DNA from 3 places in the Nonomuraea marmarensis genome. Region 1 is predicted to be linked to each of the others. Evidence: predicted binding sites of a transcription regulator. Region 1 holds the regulator's gene; each other region holds the start of a gene.
What was found. The regulator HrcA, encoded in region 1, represses chaperone genes, less so after heat shock. The targets are predictions, from matches to a motif close to TTGGCACTCTCNNNNNGAGAGTGCCAA.
Positions count from the first base shown of each region.

Region 2: the regulator HrcA is predicted to act here: its motif matches at 3,025-3,051, upstream of groES (co-chaperone GroES).
Region 3: the regulator HrcA is predicted to act here: its motif matches at 2,955-2,981, upstream of groL (chaperonin GroEL).

Region 1 covers NZ_JBICRM010000002.1:311,138-316,493, forward strand. The annotation lists gene hemW (radical SAM family heme chaperone HemW) at 1-397, shown strand, start outside; gene ACFLIM_RS04435 (DUF4870 domain-containing protein) at 394-1,152, opposite strand; gene ACFLIM_RS04440 (DUF3097 domain-containing protein) at 1,149-1,955, opposite strand; gene ACFLIM_RS04445 (hypothetical protein) at 1,973-2,470, opposite strand; gene hrcA (heat-inducible transcriptional repressor HrcA) at 2,989-4,002, shown strand; gene dnaJ (molecular chaperone DnaJ) at 4,014-5,153, shown strand; gene ACFLIM_RS04460 (16S rRNA (uracil(1498)-N(3))-methyltransferase) at 5,155-5,356, shown strand, end outside.
Region 2 covers NZ_JBICRM010000019.1:54,898-60,253, reverse strand. The annotation lists gene ACFLIM_RS28430 (DUF7711 family protein) at 217-825, opposite strand; gene groL (chaperonin GroEL) at 932-2,551, opposite strand; gene groES (co-chaperone GroES) at 2,624-2,935, opposite strand; gene ACFLIM_RS28415 (THUMP-like domain-containing protein) at 3,203-4,429, shown strand; gene ACFLIM_RS28410 (hypothetical protein) at 4,627-5,356, shown strand, end outside.
Region 3 covers NZ_JBICRM010000021.1:134,314-139,669, reverse strand. The annotation lists gene ACFLIM_RS30605 (RNA polymerase sigma factor) at 1-526, shown strand, start outside; SAM riboswitch class I at 606-747, shown strand; gene thrC (threonine synthase) at 761-1,993, shown strand; gene ACFLIM_RS30595 (MoaD/ThiS family protein) at 2,017-2,292, shown strand; gene ACFLIM_RS30590 (cold-shock protein) at 2,537-2,737, shown strand; gene groL (chaperonin GroEL) at 3,090-4,715, shown strand; gene ACFLIM_RS30580 (YbhB/YbcL family Raf kinase inhibitor-like protein) at 4,842-5,356, opposite strand, start outside.

The DNA.
Region 1 (5,356 bases):
CTCCGACGACGCGCGCTGCCGCCACAACCTGCTCTACTGGACCGGCGGCGACTGGTGGGCGGCGGGCCCCGGCGCGCACAGCCACGTCGGCGGCACCCGCTGGTGGAACGTCAAACACCCGGCCGCCTACGCCCAGCGGCTGGCCACGGGCGCCTCGCCGGCCCACGCCCGGGAGGTGCTCTCCGATGACGACCGCGACGCCGAGCGGCTGATGCTGGAGCTGCGGCTGGCCTCCGGCTATCCGCTCGCCGACATGGCGCCCGCCGCGCGTACGTCCGTGGCGAGCGCTCTGACGCGCGGCCTGCTGGAGCCCGAGGCGTTCAGGTCGGGCCTGATGGTGCTCACCCGCAAGGGGCGCCTGCTGGCCGACGCCCTCATCAGGGATCTGCTGGTCTAGGTGATCAGGCGGATGGCGAACGGGTAGCGGTAGTTCTCGCCCTTGTTCGTGGCGATAGCGGCCTGGATGTGGAAGATCAGGGACAGGATCCAGACGACGGGCAGCAGCAGGATGCCGATGAAGACGATCACCAGGATGCCCGCCACGACGTAGCCGATGAACATCGTGATCTGGAAGTTGAGCGCCTCCGCGGCCTGGTCCCTGACGTAGGGGGACTCGTCCTTCTTCATCAGGTAGATGATCAGCGGGCCGAGCCAGGAGACCAGCAGGCCCAGGAGGTGCGACAACATGGCGAGCGTGGTGTCGTCGGTGCCGGGGCGGGGGCCGAAGCGGCCGGGGACGTACGGCTCGCCTGGGGCCGCGGCGTAGCCGTAGCCGGGCTGTTGCGGCGGGGGGCCGTAGCCGGGCGGTGGCGGTCCATAGCCGGGCTGTGACTGACCGTACGCGGGCGGCTGGCCGTATCCAGGCTGGCCGTATCCGGGCTGATCGTAACTGGGTGGTTGCTGCCCATAGCCGGGCTGGGAGCCGGGCTGTTGACCGTAGCCCGGCTGCGATCCGGGCTGCTGGCCGTAGCCGGGCCCGGAGGTGGGTTGCTGCCCGTAACCCGGCTGAGGGCCGGAGTCCTGACTCGGGGGGATGTCCGAAGGGGAGACGCGGCGTGTGCGGTCGTCGTCGGGCGGTGGGACGTCCGAAGGGGACACGAATCGCGTGCGGTCGTCGTCCTCGGGCGGTGGCTGGGGCTGGTCCTGACTCATGGTGCCTCCGTAACGAAGTCGATCAGTTCCTCGACCCGGCCGAGCAGCTCCGGCTCCAGGTCTGTGTAGGTCGAGACGGCGCCGAGGATCCGCCGCCAGGCGTCCGCGGGCTCCATGCGCCAGCCCAGGGCGGCGATCACGCCCTCCTTCCACGGCACCCCGCGCGGCACGTCGGGCCAGCCGGGGATACGCAGCACGGAAGGTTTGACGGCCTGCCAGATGTCGATGTACGGATGCCCGCCGACGAGCACGTCCGGCGAGGTGATCTCGGCGGCGATCCTGCTCTCCTTGGAACCGAGCACGAGATGGTCGACCAGCACACCCAGCCGGCGCCCCGGCTCGGGGGCGAACTCCGTCACGATGGCGGGCAGATCGTCCACGCCCTCCAGATATTCGACCACGACCCCCTCGACCCGCAGGTCATGGCCCCAGATCTTTTCCACGAGGGCGGCGTCGTGCACGCCCTCCACGTAGATCCGGCTCTCCCTGGCCACTCTCGCTCGCAGGCCCTCCACGGCGATCGAACCCGACGCGCTGCGCCGGGGTCCCGCGGGAGCCCCCGAGGGGCGTACCAGGGTCACGGGCTTGCCCTCCAGCAGGAACGCGGCCGGCGCGAGCGGGAACAGGCGGCGCCTGCCGAACCGGTCCTCCAGCGTGACGGCCTCCTTGTCGCAGGCCACCACCGCGCCGCAGAAGCCGCTGTCGGCGTCCTCGACGACGAGGTCCGGCTCGGCGGGCACTTTGGGGATCTTGCCCTTGCCCGGCCGCCGCCAATTTCCCGCAAGTACATCGCCCTCGTACACACGGGGACCGTAGCAAATCACCCGCTGACCGCAAGGCGCTTGCGGGAGCCGCTCCTGCGTACCAGGACCACGACGGTGCCGGCGATCGCGATGAGCAGCCCGGCGCCGGGAATCAGGAACAGCGCGGCCACCCCGCCGGCGATCCCGCCCGCGGCGGAGGTCAGCTCGCGGCCGACGCCGTAACGTACGGTGGCCTGCTCCTGGTTGGTGCAGGTCAGCTGGTAGTCGCCCTTGCCGGGCGCGTTGATCACGAGGATCTGCTCCCATACGGCGTTGCCGTCCGTTACCGTCTGAGTGCCGGTGGTCTTGGCGAGCCTGGCCTGGCCGGGGCCGCCGGAGATTGCGCACTCGTAGTTGACGGCCGTGTCGCTGGCGATGTAGATCGCCGGCTTGTTCGCCGGGTCGATGGGCACCGTGACGCTTTCGCCCGACGCGAACGTCCTGGTCGGCGCCAGCTCGGACACGGTGCTCACCAGGCCGGTGGCGAAGATGACCACACCGGCGACCGCGCACACGATGGCGATGCCCCAGACGAGGGCGATCCACCAGAGGCGCGGTTTGATGGCTTTCGAGTCGATTCGTGGAGGGAACTGGGGTGGCTGGCCGTATTGTCCGTACTGAGGCGGCGGGCCGTACTGAGGTCCGTACTGGGGCCCGTACTGCGGTGGCGGGCCATAACCGGACTGAGGGCCATAACCGGACTGAGGGCCGTAGCCGGGCTGTGAGCCAGGCTGAGGGCCGTATCCAGGCTGCGAGCCTGGTTGCGGGCCGTACCCGGGCTGGGGAGATTGTTGCTGGGGAGGTTGTGGTTGACCGTGGTAAGGACCCTGCCCTGGCGGCGGGCCGTACGACGGGGGCTGGGAATCGTCGGTCATGTGCGCAAGTGTGAGGCCTGTCGCTTGTAAGACGCTAGCAACAGGATGGCACCCGGTGTTATCGCACCTTGTGGGCGAGAGCCGTACACTTGGCACTCGGGAACACAGAGTGCTAGACGACTCGTTTCCCAGTAGGGACAGAGGCAGGAGGTGAGCACGTGCTCGACGATCGGAAGCTGGCGGTGCTCCGCGCCATCGTCGAAGACTACGTGTCCACCAACGAACCGGTGGGCTCCAAGGCGCTCGCCGAGCGTCACAACCTCAAGGTCTCCCCGGCCACGGTCAGAAACGACATGGCCGCGCTTGAGGAGGAGGGCTACATCACGCAGCCGCACACCAGCGCGGGCCGCGTGCCGACGGACAAGGGCTATCGCCTGTTCGTCGACCGGCTCTCGCAGGTCAAGCCGCTGTCGGGGGCCGAGCGCAGGGCGATCGAGACGTTCCTGGCCGGCGCGGTCGACCTCGATGACGTGGTGACCCGCACGGTCCGGCTGCTCGCGCAGCTGACCAGGCAGGTGGCGGTCGTGCAATACCCGACGCTGACGCGTTCGACGGTCAGGCACGTCGAGCTGGTGCCGCTCAACGACCGCCGGGTCATGCTCGTGCTGATCACCAACACCGGCCGCGTCGAGCAGCGCGTGATCGAGCTGCCCGAGGTGGTGGAGGACACCCGCATCGCCCACCTGCGCGCGGTGCTCAACGCCTGCCTCGACGGTTGCGGCCTGGGCAACGTGCCCGAGCTGGTCGCCGACCTGCCGGAGCGACTGCCCCTGGAAGACCGGCCCGTGGTGGCCACGATCCTGTCGGTGCTGCTCGAGACGCTGGTGGAGCGGCACGACGAGAAGATCGTCTTCGCCGGCGCGGCCAACCTCGCGGGCGCCGACTTCTCCACCGGCCTGCGCGACGTGCTCGAGGCGCTGGAGGAGCAGGTCGTCCTCATGCGGCTGCTCGGCGAGACTTCCACAGACACCCCGTCCGCGCTCACCGTGCGCATCGGCTCGGAAAACCCCTACCTGCGGGGCACATCCATCGTCGCGACCGGATACGGTTCTGGCGACAACCAACTGGCCCGGCTGGGCGTGCTGGGTCCCACCAGGATGGACTATCCCGTGACGATGGGCGCCGTACGCGCGGTGGCACGATACGTCAGCCAGATCCTGGCTGCATCTTAAGAGGTCGATAAGTGGCAAACAGCGACTACTACGCCACCCTCGGGGTGCGCCGTGACGCCAGTCAGGACGAGATCAAGAAGGCCTACCGCCGACTCGCCCGCGAGCTGCACCCCGACGTGAACCCCGATCCTGAGACCCAGGATCGGTTCAAAGAGATCACGCAGGCCTACGAGGTGCTGTCCGACCCGAACAAGCGCCAGATGTACGACCTGGGCGGCGACCCCTTCGGCGGCGCCGGAGCGGCGGCGGGCGCGGGCGGATTCGGCGCGGGCTTCCCGTTCAGCGACATCATGGACGCCTTCTTCGGCACGGCGGCCGGCACCCGGGGGCCGCGCACGCGTGCCCGCAGGGGCCGGAACGCCACCATCCGGGTCGAGCTCGACCTGCGCGAGACGGCGTTCGGCACCACCCGCGAGCTGGTCGTCGACACGGCCGTGCTCTGCGAGGTCTGCCACGGGGCGGGCGCCGCGCCGGGCACGCATCCCGACACGTGTGACATGTGCAACGGGCGTGGCGAGATCTCCCAGGTCACCCGCTCGTTCCTGGGCCAGGTCATGACCTCGCGGCCATGCCCGCAGTGCGGCGGGTTCGGCAGCATCATCCGCCACCCGTGCCAGGAGTGCTCCGGCGACGGCCGCGTGCGGACCCGCCGTACGATCAAGGTCCGCATCCCCGCGGGCGTCGAGGACGGCACCCACATCCAGCTCGCCGGCGAGGGCGAGGTCGGCCCCGGCGGCGGCCCGCCCGGAGACCTCTTCCTGGAGATCGTCGAGCGGCCCCACGAGATCTTCGAACGGCGCGGCGACGACCTCCACTGCACCGTCCAGCTCCCGATGACGGCCGCCGCGCTCGGCACCATCCTGGCGGTGGAGACGCTCGACGGCACCGAGGAGGTCGACGTCCGCCCCGGCACCCAGTCCGGCCAGGTCATCACCATGTACGGGCGAGGCGTGCAGCGGCTCAACGAGTCCGGCAGGGGCGACCTGCTGATCCACGTCAACGTCGAGACCCCGACCCGCCTCGACGCAGCGCAGGAGGAGCTGCTGCGCGAGTTGTCGAAGCAGCGGGGTGAGGAGCGCCCGCCCGGCAAGTTCGCACCGGGGCAACAGGGTTTTTTCTCCCGCCTGCGTGACGCCTTCAACGGAAGGTGACGTGACCGTACCGGTGTTCCTGGCCCAGGAGCTGGCCGGGCCGGAGCTGACGCTCGACGGCCCGGAGGGGCGGCACGCGGCCTCCGTACGCCGCCTGCGGGCCGGCGAGCGGGTCGATCTGACCGACGGAGCCGGCACGGTCGCCGAATGCGTCGTACGCGAGGTGCTGAAGGACGCGCTCAAGCTGGACGTGCTGGGCCGCT
Region 2 (5,356 bases), on a different contig from region 1:
AAGCGACGATAACAAACAGTAATCGAACGACCACACTAAGCCTTAACTACTGACATAATATTTCATCCGATAACCCGCAATGCACGACAATTGTCAGACCATAGACGCTTATCACCCACTCCCGGTTTACTCCAATAACCCACCTTCTCCCCCACTTTCCCCCAAACCGCCAGGAGCTCCAGACGGGATCCCGGCGGACAAGCGAGGGCCCGCCCGTCAACGGGAATCCGATCGTTCATCGTGTACGTCGAGCAGATCCAGATACCCCTGAACGGCCTCCCACAGGTGATGCTCCGGATACCGGCCGAGCCCGCGATGCTCCCGACGCCACTGGCGGTCCCAGTACGAGCCGTGTACAGCGCGCAAGTGGTCCAGGGCCGTCTGGAGCTCACCGGCGACCTGGGCCCGCTCCTCCTCAGCATCAGGCGTCACCCGGCGCAGCAGGTTGAAGCGACGCCCGGCCAGCGCATCGAGCACGGCTTTCTCGGGCCCACCCAGTGACCAGAACCGGACCGGGCTACGGATGAGGTGGTTCCCCACCGGATCCTGGAAGGAGCGCCACCAGTAGGCGATTCCACCTTTGTCCAGCCGCAGGAAGTCGACCAGCCACGCGGTGCCCGGCGGATGAGACCCCCAAGCCACCTTCTCCGGCGGCAGGTTCAGCACGAAGACGACCTCGATGTGATCAATGGGATCGGCTCCGTCCAGCAGGTCGCCGAAGACGTACGCCTCGCGCAGGAACGGCTCTTCCGTCGGTACGCGTTTGGTCTGCTCACACGCCTCGGCGAGCATCCGCAACCGCTCCGCCGCCCGCCCGTATCGCATCCTCCACCGCCTCCTCACACTCGATTCCGGTACGGCACCACAAAACCCGCACGGCCCGCACCCCCTCCGAAGGGGTGCGGGCCGTGGCGAGAGGGACGGGGACCGGTCAGTGGCCGTGGCCGTGACCGTGACCCTGGCCGTTGGCCGGGGCCTCCTCCTCGGGCTTGTCCACCACGAGCACCTCGGTGGTGAGCAGCATGCCCGCGATCGAAGCCGCGTTCTGCACGGCCGACCGCGTGACCTTCACCGGGTCGATGACACCCTGGTCGATCAGGTTGCCGTATTCGCCGGTGGCCGCGTTGAGGCCCTCGCCGGGCGACAGCTCGGCGATCTTGTGCGTCACCACGTAGCCCTCGAGGCCGGCGTTCTCGGCGATCCAGCGGGCCGGCTCCACCAGGGCGCGGCGTACGACGCCGACACCCGTGGCCTCGTCGCCCGTCAGGCCGAGGTCGTCGAGGTCCTTGGAGACGTGGATCAGCGCGGAGCCACCGCCGGAGACGATGCCCTCCTCGATGGCGGCGCGCGTCGCGGAGATCGCGTCCTCCAGGCGGTGCTTCTTCTCCTTCAGCTCCACCTCGGTGGCGGCGCCGACACGCAGCACGCACACACCGCCGGCGAGCTTGGCCAGCCGCTCCTGCAGCTTCTCGCGGTCCCAGTCGGAGTCGGACTGCTCGATGGCAATCTTGATCTCCTTGACGCGGTCCTCGATGGCCTGCGCGTCGCCGGCGCCGTCGACAATGGTCGTGGCGTCCTTGGTGACGACGACGCGGCGGGCCTGGCCGAGCACCTCGAGGCCGACGTGCTCGAGCTTGAGGCCGACCTCCTCGCTGACGACCTGGCCGCCGGTGAGGATGGCCATGTCCTGCAGCATCGCCTTGCGGCGGTCGCCGAAGCCGGGGGCTTTGACGCCCACGGAGGTGAACGTGCCGCGGATCTTGTTGGTGACCAGGACGGCCAGGGCCTCGCCCTCGACGTCCTCGGCGACCACGAGCAGCGGCTTCTTCGTCTGGGCGATCTGCTCCAGCAGCGGCAGGAAGTCCGCGATGGAGGCGATCTTGCTCTGGGTGAGCAGGATGTAGGCGTCCTCGAGGACGGACTCCATCCGCTCGGGGTCGGTCACCATGTAGGCCGACAGGTAGCCCTTGTCGAACTGCATGCCCTCGGTGAACTCGAGCTCCATGCCCATGGCGTTGGACTCTTCGACGGTGAGGACACCGTCCTTGCCCACCTTGTCGAACGCCTCGGCGATCAGGTCGCCGATCTGCGCGTCCTGAGCGGAGATCGTCGCGACGTTGGCGATCTCCTTCTTGTCCTCGACCGGGCGGGCGCTGGCGAGCAGCTTGTCGCTGATCACCTTGGCGGCCTTGTCGATGCCGCGCTTGAGCGACAGCGGCGACGCGCCGGCGGCCACGTTGCGCAGGCCCTCGCGGACCATGGCCTGGGCCAGGACGGTCGCGGTGGTGGTGCCGTCGCCCGCGATGTCGTTGGTCTTGGTGGCAACTTCCTTGGCGAGCTGGGCGCCGAGGTTTTCGTAGCGCTCCTCCAGCTCGATCTCACGAGCGATGGTCACACCATCGTTCGTGATCGTCGGAGCACCGAACTTCTTGTCGATGACGACGTTGCGGCCACGCGGGCCGAGGGTAACCTTCACGGCGTCCGCGAGGGCGTTCACACCACGCTCAAGAGCGCGGCGGGCGTCCTCGTTGAACTCCAGGATCTTCGCCATTGCTGAATGTCCTCTCCTAGCGTCGAAAGCCCCGGCCGCCCTCACAAGCGCCCGGGGCTCGACACATCCGGCTTACTTCTCGATGATCGCGAGAACATCGCGGGCGGAGAGCACGAGGTACTCCTCGCCGCCGTACTTGACCTCGGTGCCGCCGTACTTGCTGTAGAGGACGATGTCGCCCTCCGAGACGTCGAGCGGAATCCGCTTGTCGCCGTCCTCGTCCCAGTTGCCAGGGCCCACCGCGAGGACCTTGCCCTCTTGCGGCTTCTCCTTGGCGGTGTCCGGGATGACCAGGCCGGAAGCGGTGGTCTGCTCGGCCTCTAGCGGCTGAACCACAATGCGGTCGCCGAGCGGCTTAACGGGAACCTTGGTGGCGGTCGTCACGATCGGACCTCCCCTTCAGATTTGTTTGATCTAGAAGAGGCGACCAGCTGGGCCTGCCGTCGCGGGTGTCAGACCTGCCTCGTCGCACGTTGGCACTCTCAAGGGGAGAGTGCCAACAGGAAACATATGCAAGAGGGGCTTGACAGTCAACACGAACGCGTCTGCTGAGAGCGATCAGACCCAGGGACCTTCCCCTAGACACCTACCACTTGACCTCTCATGGCGCGTCGGTACGAGCGCTCCCGCAGGGCGATAACGTCGTGTGATGTGGACCTCGACGCCTTCACCGCACTGCTGACCCCGCTCGGGCAGCGAGCGCTCGCCGAGGCCCAGGAGCTGACCGCCGCCGACCCGGTCGCCGCCGCCACGAAACTCCGCAAGACGTACGACGCCGCGCTCACCTCCGCCGCCCTCACCCAGGCCGGGCTCAGGGAACGGGCCAGGGCCAAGTTCGGCGAGGACGCCGGGCGGATGTACTTCACGCCGCACGGCCTGGAGCAGGCCACCCGGACCGAGGTGGCCGAGCACCGCGCCCGCCGCATCATCGCCGCGTCCCCGGCGGACGGGCCGAGGGTGGTGGATGCCTGTTGCGGCATCGGTGGCGACTTCCTCGCGCTGGCCCGGGCCGGCTGCACCGTGACAGCCGTGGACACCGACCCACTGACCGTGGCCGTGGCCAGGGCCAACGCCGAGGCGCTCGGGCTGGGGACCAGGATCACGGTGACCGTGGGGGACGCGGCGAGCATCAGGCCCGAAGAGTACGACGTCCTGTTCGCCGACCCGGCCCGGCGTACGAGCAGGGGCAGGACGTTCGACCCCATGGCCTACTCACCGCCGTGGCCCGTGGTGCTGGACCTGCTCTCCGGGGCCCGCAGGGCGTGCCTCAAGGTCGCCCCCGGCATCCCGTACGAGTTCATCCCCGAAGGCGCCGAGACCGAATGGGTCTCGTTCAAGGGCGAGGTCAAGGAAGCGACCCTCTGGAACTGGCCGAAGACCGACCAGAAGGCCGACCAGGAGGGCGGCCGGAGCGGCGGGCAGGAGGGCGGTGGGAGGCGGGCCACGCTGCTGCCGGGCGGGCACACCCTGACGGCCACCGGAGCCCAGGCCCCCGTCGGCCCCGTCGGGCGCTACCTCTTCGAGCCGGACGGCGCCGCGATCCGCGCGCACCTCGTCGGCGAGGTGGCCGAAATGGTCGACGGCCGCCTGCCCGACCCGATGATCGCCTACATCACCGGCGATGACCCGATAGAAACCCCATGGGCCGCGAGATACGAAATAGCGGAAGTCCTGCCGTTCTCGCTAAAAAGGCTCCGGGCCGAACTCCGAAGGCGGCAAATCGGTAATGTCACCATCAAGAAGCGCGGCTCCGCCATCGACATCGAACGCCTGCGCACCGACCTCCGACTAAACGGCGACAAGTCTGCAGTAATCATCTTGACCCGGATTATCGATAAACCATCGGTACTCATCTGCAACACGCCCCCACCAGCCTGAACGCCACCGAAACCGGTCATTGAGCGGCTAAGCGCGATCTTTCAATTCACCCCTGACGGACCTTGATCGAGAGGCTAAGGTGGGCGGGCGGGAGTTCTTCCCCCTAATGCGGTTAACCGCGTTCTCGCTCTTTCATCTGCAAACCGGACCTACCCCACCGCTGCGCGGCAGACCGTCGGCGAGCGAAGGAGCTTTCGGTGGACAATTCCAACCACACCACCCTTCTTCAGGCAGGCGCCCATACCGCCGTCTCCGAGCGAATGCGAGATCTGCTCAACCGCGCCGCCCAAGACCACGTGTACGAGCAGCGCACGCAGGGAGCCGTGCTCGACGAGATCCGCCAGCGGCTCGAAGGCATGGAGTGGCTGCTGCGCGAGGTCCGCGAACGCGAGCTCGGCGGCCTCAGCGGCACCCTGGAGGCGGTCAGCGGGCGGCTGGACGACATCACCGCCAAGCCGCCGATGTGGGCGGAGGGGCTGGCACAGCACGTGGAGGCCGTACGCGACCATGTGGACGCCGTCGGGGAGCGGGTGGGCAACGTGGACGCCCGCGTGGCGCCGGTCTCCGAGTTGCCGAGTCTCTGGGCCGACCTCGGCACCGTGGGCGAGAGCGTGGACGAAGCGCTCAACCGGCTGCAGTCCGTACTCGACACCACTGATGGCATCACCAGGGGGATGTCGGACTTCGCCACCAAGCTGGCCAGTCTCAACTCCAGCATGGAGGCCGCCGCCGGCCGCTTCACCAGGCTCGACAAGTCAATGTCGGAGCTGACCGCCCGCACCGACCGCGTGGAGATCGTGGTCAGCGAGGTGTCGGAGGGCGTCGCCGGCACGGCCGAGCAGGTGGCCATCAAGATGGACGCCGCCGAGCAACGGCTCACCGCCCGCCTCGACGAGACCGACCAAGGTCTCACCGTACGGCTGGAGC
Region 3 (5,356 bases), on a different contig from region 1:
CGCCCGCTCCGCCGCTGTCGGAGATCATCGCGCACTTGGCGAGCTTCTGGCGCGGATCGAGCCCGATGTGATGCGTCACTGCGCCCGGATCCTGCCCTACCGCCAGGACGCGGAGGAGGCCTCGCAGGACACGCTGCTGGCCGTGGCGCGCAACATCGGGCGGTTCGAGGGGCGGGCCAGGTTCAGCACGTGGCTGCACATCGTGACGGCCAACTGCGCGCGGACCACGTACAGGTCGCTCAAGCGCAGGGCGGCCGAGCAGAGCTCGGACGAGCTGCCGATGCAGAAGCCCGACGCGCGGCGGGTCAGCGTGATCGCGGGCTCGCGGCTCGACCTGCTCGACGCGATGGAGGCGCTGGAGGCCGACAAGCCCGATCTGGCGCAGGCGCTGGTGTTGCGCGACATCGTCCAGCTCGACTACAACGAGGTGGCCGAGCAGCTCGGCATCCCGCTCGGCACCGCCAAGTCCCGCATCCACCAGGCGCGGAAATACGTGCAGGGCGTGCTGGGAGACGACTACCGCTGAGACTCGGCGTCTCGTATGCTGAGACGGGTGGCTGTTTCGGCCACTTGGACGGGTAGAGTCCTTTTCAACAACTGAATATTGCTCATCCAGAGGGGCGGAGGGACCGGCCCTGCGAAGCCCCGGCAACCCTCCCGGCTTGTGACTCGCGACCTGGCGAGGCCGACCGGGACAAGGTGCCAATTCCGGTTCGCGGTCAAGGTGGCCGCGGGCGAAGATGAGGGAAGGCCTCGCTTCATGTCGCTCGACTTTGGTCCTGCAGTCGCTCTGTCCTGCCGTGAGTGCGGCACGCGTTACCCCCTGGGTCCCAGCTTCGCCTGTCAGGAGTGTTTCGGGCCGCTGGAGGCGGCCTACTCTTTCGGCGACGTGACCCGGGCGGACATCGAGTCGGGTCCCGCAAACATCTGGCGTTACCGGTCGTTGTTGCCCGTCCCGGCCGACGTCGCCAGTAAGCCCAACATGAACCCGGGCTGGACCAAACTGGTCAAGGCGGGCAATCTCGGGCGGGCGCTCGGCATCAAGTCCCTGTACGTGAAGGACGACTCGGGCAACCCCACTCATTCCTTCAAGGACCGGGTCGTCGCCATGGCGGTGGAGGCGGCGCGTAACTTCGGCTTCCACACCCTTTCCTGCTCCTCCACCGGCAACCTCGCGGGCGCGGTCACGGCCGCGGCGGCGCGGGCGGGGCTGGAGGCGTGCGTGTTCATCCCGGCCAACCTCGAACAGGCCAAGATCGCCATGGCCCGGGTGTTCGGGGGCAAGCTGATCGGCATCGAGGGCACCTATGACGACGTCAACAGGTTCTGCTCCGAGCTGATCGGTGACCCGCTGGGCGACAAGTGGGGTTTCACCAACATCAACCTGCGGCCCTACTACGCCGAGGGCTCCAAGACGCTCGCGTACGAGATCGCCGAGCAACTCGGGTGGCGGCTGCCCGAGCAGATCATCATTCCCATCGCCTCCGGCTCCCAGCTCACGAAGATCGACAAGGGCTTCAAGGAACTGGTGACGCTGGGGCTGGTCGAGGACACGCCGTACAAGATCTTCGGGGCGCAGGCGGCCGGGTGCTCGCCGGTCTCGACCGCCTACAAGGCCGGGCACGACGTCGTCCAGCCGGTCAAGCCCGACACCATCGCCAAGTCGCTGGCCATCGGCAATCCCGCTGATGGGCCGTACGTGCTGGACATCGCCCGGCGGACCGGAGGGGGCGTCGAGGACGTCACCGACGCCGAGATCGTGGCGGCGATCAGGCTGCTGGCGGCCACCGAGGGCGTCTTCGCCGAGACCGCGGGCGGGGTGACCGTGGGCGTGCTCAAGAAGCTCGTCGAGACGGGACAGCTCGACCCCGAGGCCGAGACCGTGGTGCTGAACACCGGCGACGGGCTCAAGACGCTCGACGCGATCAGCGACGGCGCCACGCCCACCGCCGTGATCCGGCCCTCTCTCGACGCGTTCCGCGCGACTGTCTGACAACCAGGAAAGGCGAGTTAAACATGAGCGTTTCTGTGCGGATTCCCACCATTCTGCGCACCTACACCGGCGGTAACGCGGAAGTCAGTGGCGAGGGTGCGACTCTTCGTGACGTGCTTGCCAAGCTCGACTCCGACTACCCGGGGATCGGCGCGAGAATTCTGGATGAATCGGGCAAGATTCGTCGTTTTGTCAACGTTTATGTGGGGGAAGAGGACGTCCGTTTCGCCGACGGGCTCGACACTCCAGCACCTGAAGGCACTCAGATCTCCATCATCCCGGCGGTTGCCGGCGGCTGAGTGCCACCCATCACATCTTGAAGGCGCCCCTTGCGGGCGCCTTCTGCTTTTCCCAGGCAATTCAACGTTGAACGACCTCGGTTGCGAAGAAATACGTAGTTTGCGGATTGACTCTGTTGCCAAACCCCGTGCCACAGGTATGGTCGAGGGCGATCGTCTGGCCTGATTTTCCGTTAAGTCATACGATTACCGGGTCTCGCGGAGGAATGGGCGGGATCTGAGGGCCCAGTAAGAGGAGTCGGAAGTGGCGCAGGGCACCGTCAAGTGGTTCAACGCGGACAAGGGCTACGGCTTCATCGCGGTAGACGGTGGTAAGGATGTATTCGTCCATTACTCAGCGATCATGATGGACGGGTATCGATCTCTCGAACAGGGCCAGCGCGTCGAGTTCGAGATCACGCAGGGCCAGAAGGGGCCGCAGGCGGAGTCCGTCCGCGCGGTCTGAAACACCGCACTGGTATGCACCGGCGGGATCGCACGGCAGCGCAGTCCGTGCGTGCCTGCCACACATCCTTTCGTCGACTTGGGTATGGCGGGCCGCGTCCAGCGGTCCGCCGCGCACCTATGGGGCGGCTCGCCGGACAGACTGACTGACCTGGGCTTGGACACTGGGCAGGGTGGCGTTCGCTTGCACTCGGCAGGGTAGAGTGCTAAACAGTTCGTTGGCACTCTGTGCAGCAGAGTGCCAACACTCGGATCGAGACGATGGGGTCTGCCGAAGGAGAGGCTGACCCATGCCGTCGCGGGCGTCGGCTCGGTCCACGACAAGCCACCCTGTATCTGGGAGGTCTAGCCTTATGGCAGCCAAGATGATCGCGTTTGACGAGGACGCCCGGCGCGGTCTCGAGCGCGGTATGAACCAGCTCGCCGACGCCGTCAAGGTGACCTTGGGTCCCAAGGGGCGCAACGTCGTGCTGGAGAAGAAGTGGGGCGCTCCCACGATCACCAACGACGGTGTGTCCATCGCCAAGGAGATCGAGCTCGAGGACCCCTGGGAGAAGATCGGCGCCGAGCTGGTCAAGGAAGTCGCCAAGAAGACCGACGACGTCGCGGGTGACGGCACCACCACCGCCACCGTGCTCGCCCAGGCGCTGGTGCGCGAGGGCCTGCGCAATGTGGCCGCCGGCGCCAACCCGATGGCTCTGAAGAAGGGCATCGAGGCGGCCGTCGAGCGGGTCAGCGAGGAGCTCTCGAAGCTGGCCAAGGATGTGGAGACCAAGGAGCAGATCGCCTCCACCGCCTCCATCTCCGCCGCCGACCCCGAGATCGGCTCGCTCATCGCCGAGGCGATGGACAAGGTCGGCAAGGAAGGCGTCATCACCGTCGAGGAGAGCAACACCTTCGGCCTCGAGCTCGAGCTCACCGAGGGCATGCGCTTCGACAAGGGCATGACGTCGATGTACTTCGTCACCGACTCCGACCGCATGGAGGCCGTGCTCGAGGACCCGTACATCCTGATCGTCAACAGCAAGGTCTCCGCCAACAAGGACCTGCTGCCGCTGCTCGACAAGGTCGTGCAGTCCGGCAAGCCGCTGCTGATCATCGCTGAGGACGTCGAGGGCGAGGCCCTGGCCACCCTGGTCGTCAACAAGATCCGCGGCCTGTTCCGCTCCGTGGCCGTCAAGGCCCCGGGCTTCGGCGACCGCCGCAAGGCCATGCTCGCCGACATCGCCATCCTGACCGGTGGCCAGGTCGTCGCCGAGGAGGTCGGCCTCAAGCTCGAGACCGCCACTCTCGACCTGCTGGGCCGTGCTCGCAAGATCGTGGTGACCAAGGACGAGACCACGATCGTGGACGGCGCCGGTGACGCCGAGCAGATCTCCGGCCGGGTCAACGAGATCCGCGCCGAGATCGAGCGGACCGACTCCGACTACGACCGCGAGAAGCTCCAGGAGCGGCTCGCCAAGCTGGCTGGCGGCGTGGCCGTCATCAAGGCCGGCGCGGCGACCGAGGTCGAGCTGAAGGAGCGCAAGCACCGCATCGAGGACGCCGTGCGCAACGCGAAGGCGGCCGTCGAGGAGGGCATCGTGCCCGGCGGTGGCGTGGCGCTGCTGCAGGCGGGCGCCAAGGCGTTCGACAAGCTCGAGCTCAATGGCGACGAGGCCACCGGTGCGGCGATCGTGAAGAAGGCGCTCGAGGAGCCGCTGAAGCAGATCGCCGTCAACGCCGGCCTCGAAGGCGGCGTCGTGGTGGAGAAGGTTCGTAACCTCACCCCGGGTGAGGGCCTGAACGCCGCCACCGGCGAATACGTCAACATGTTCGAAGCCGGGATCCTCGACCCGGCCAAGGTGACGCGCTCCGCGCTACAGAACGCCGCCTCCATCGCGGCGCTCTTCCTCACCACCGAGGCCGTCATCGCCGAGAAGCCCGAGAAGAACCCTGCCGCTCCGGCCATGCCGGGCGGCGGCGACATGGACTTCTAGGTCTTTCTCCGCCGTTGACACCAAGGGCGGTCCGGGTTTTCCGGGCCGCCCTTGTTTTCGTTTCCCAGCCGGGTGGGGCGCCCGCGCAGGGCGTGCCCTTTGCCCGCCCTGCGCGTCGCCTGATCGTCAGACGCCGTAGAGGGCGATGATGTGGCCGCGGGCCAGGGTGTTGGCGGTGATGTTGAAGCCGACCACCGCCGGGCTGGCGTCGCTGTCCACGCCCAGTTCGTCGACGCCCAGCGCGTGGACCGTGAAGACGTAGCGGTGCGGAGCGCCGGGCGGTGGAGCCGAGCCGCCGTAGGCCTTGATGCCGTAGTCGTTGCGGGCGTGCGTGGCGCCCTCCGGCAGGCCCTTGAACTCCGGGGCGGTGCCCACGCCCGTGGGGAGCTCCGTCACCGAGGCCGGGAGGTCGAACAGGACCCAGTGCCAGAAGCCACTGCCCGTGGGGGCGTCCGGGTCGTAGCAGGTGACGGCGTAGCCGCGGGTTTCCGCGGGGGCGCCGGACCAGCGGAGGTGGGGGGAGAGGTTCTGGCCCGTCATGCCCCAGTCGTTGAAGACGTGGAGGTCGTTGAGCCGCTCCCCGTCCTGGATGTCGTCGCTCTCGACCACGAGCGCGGGGACCGACGGCAGGTATTCATGTG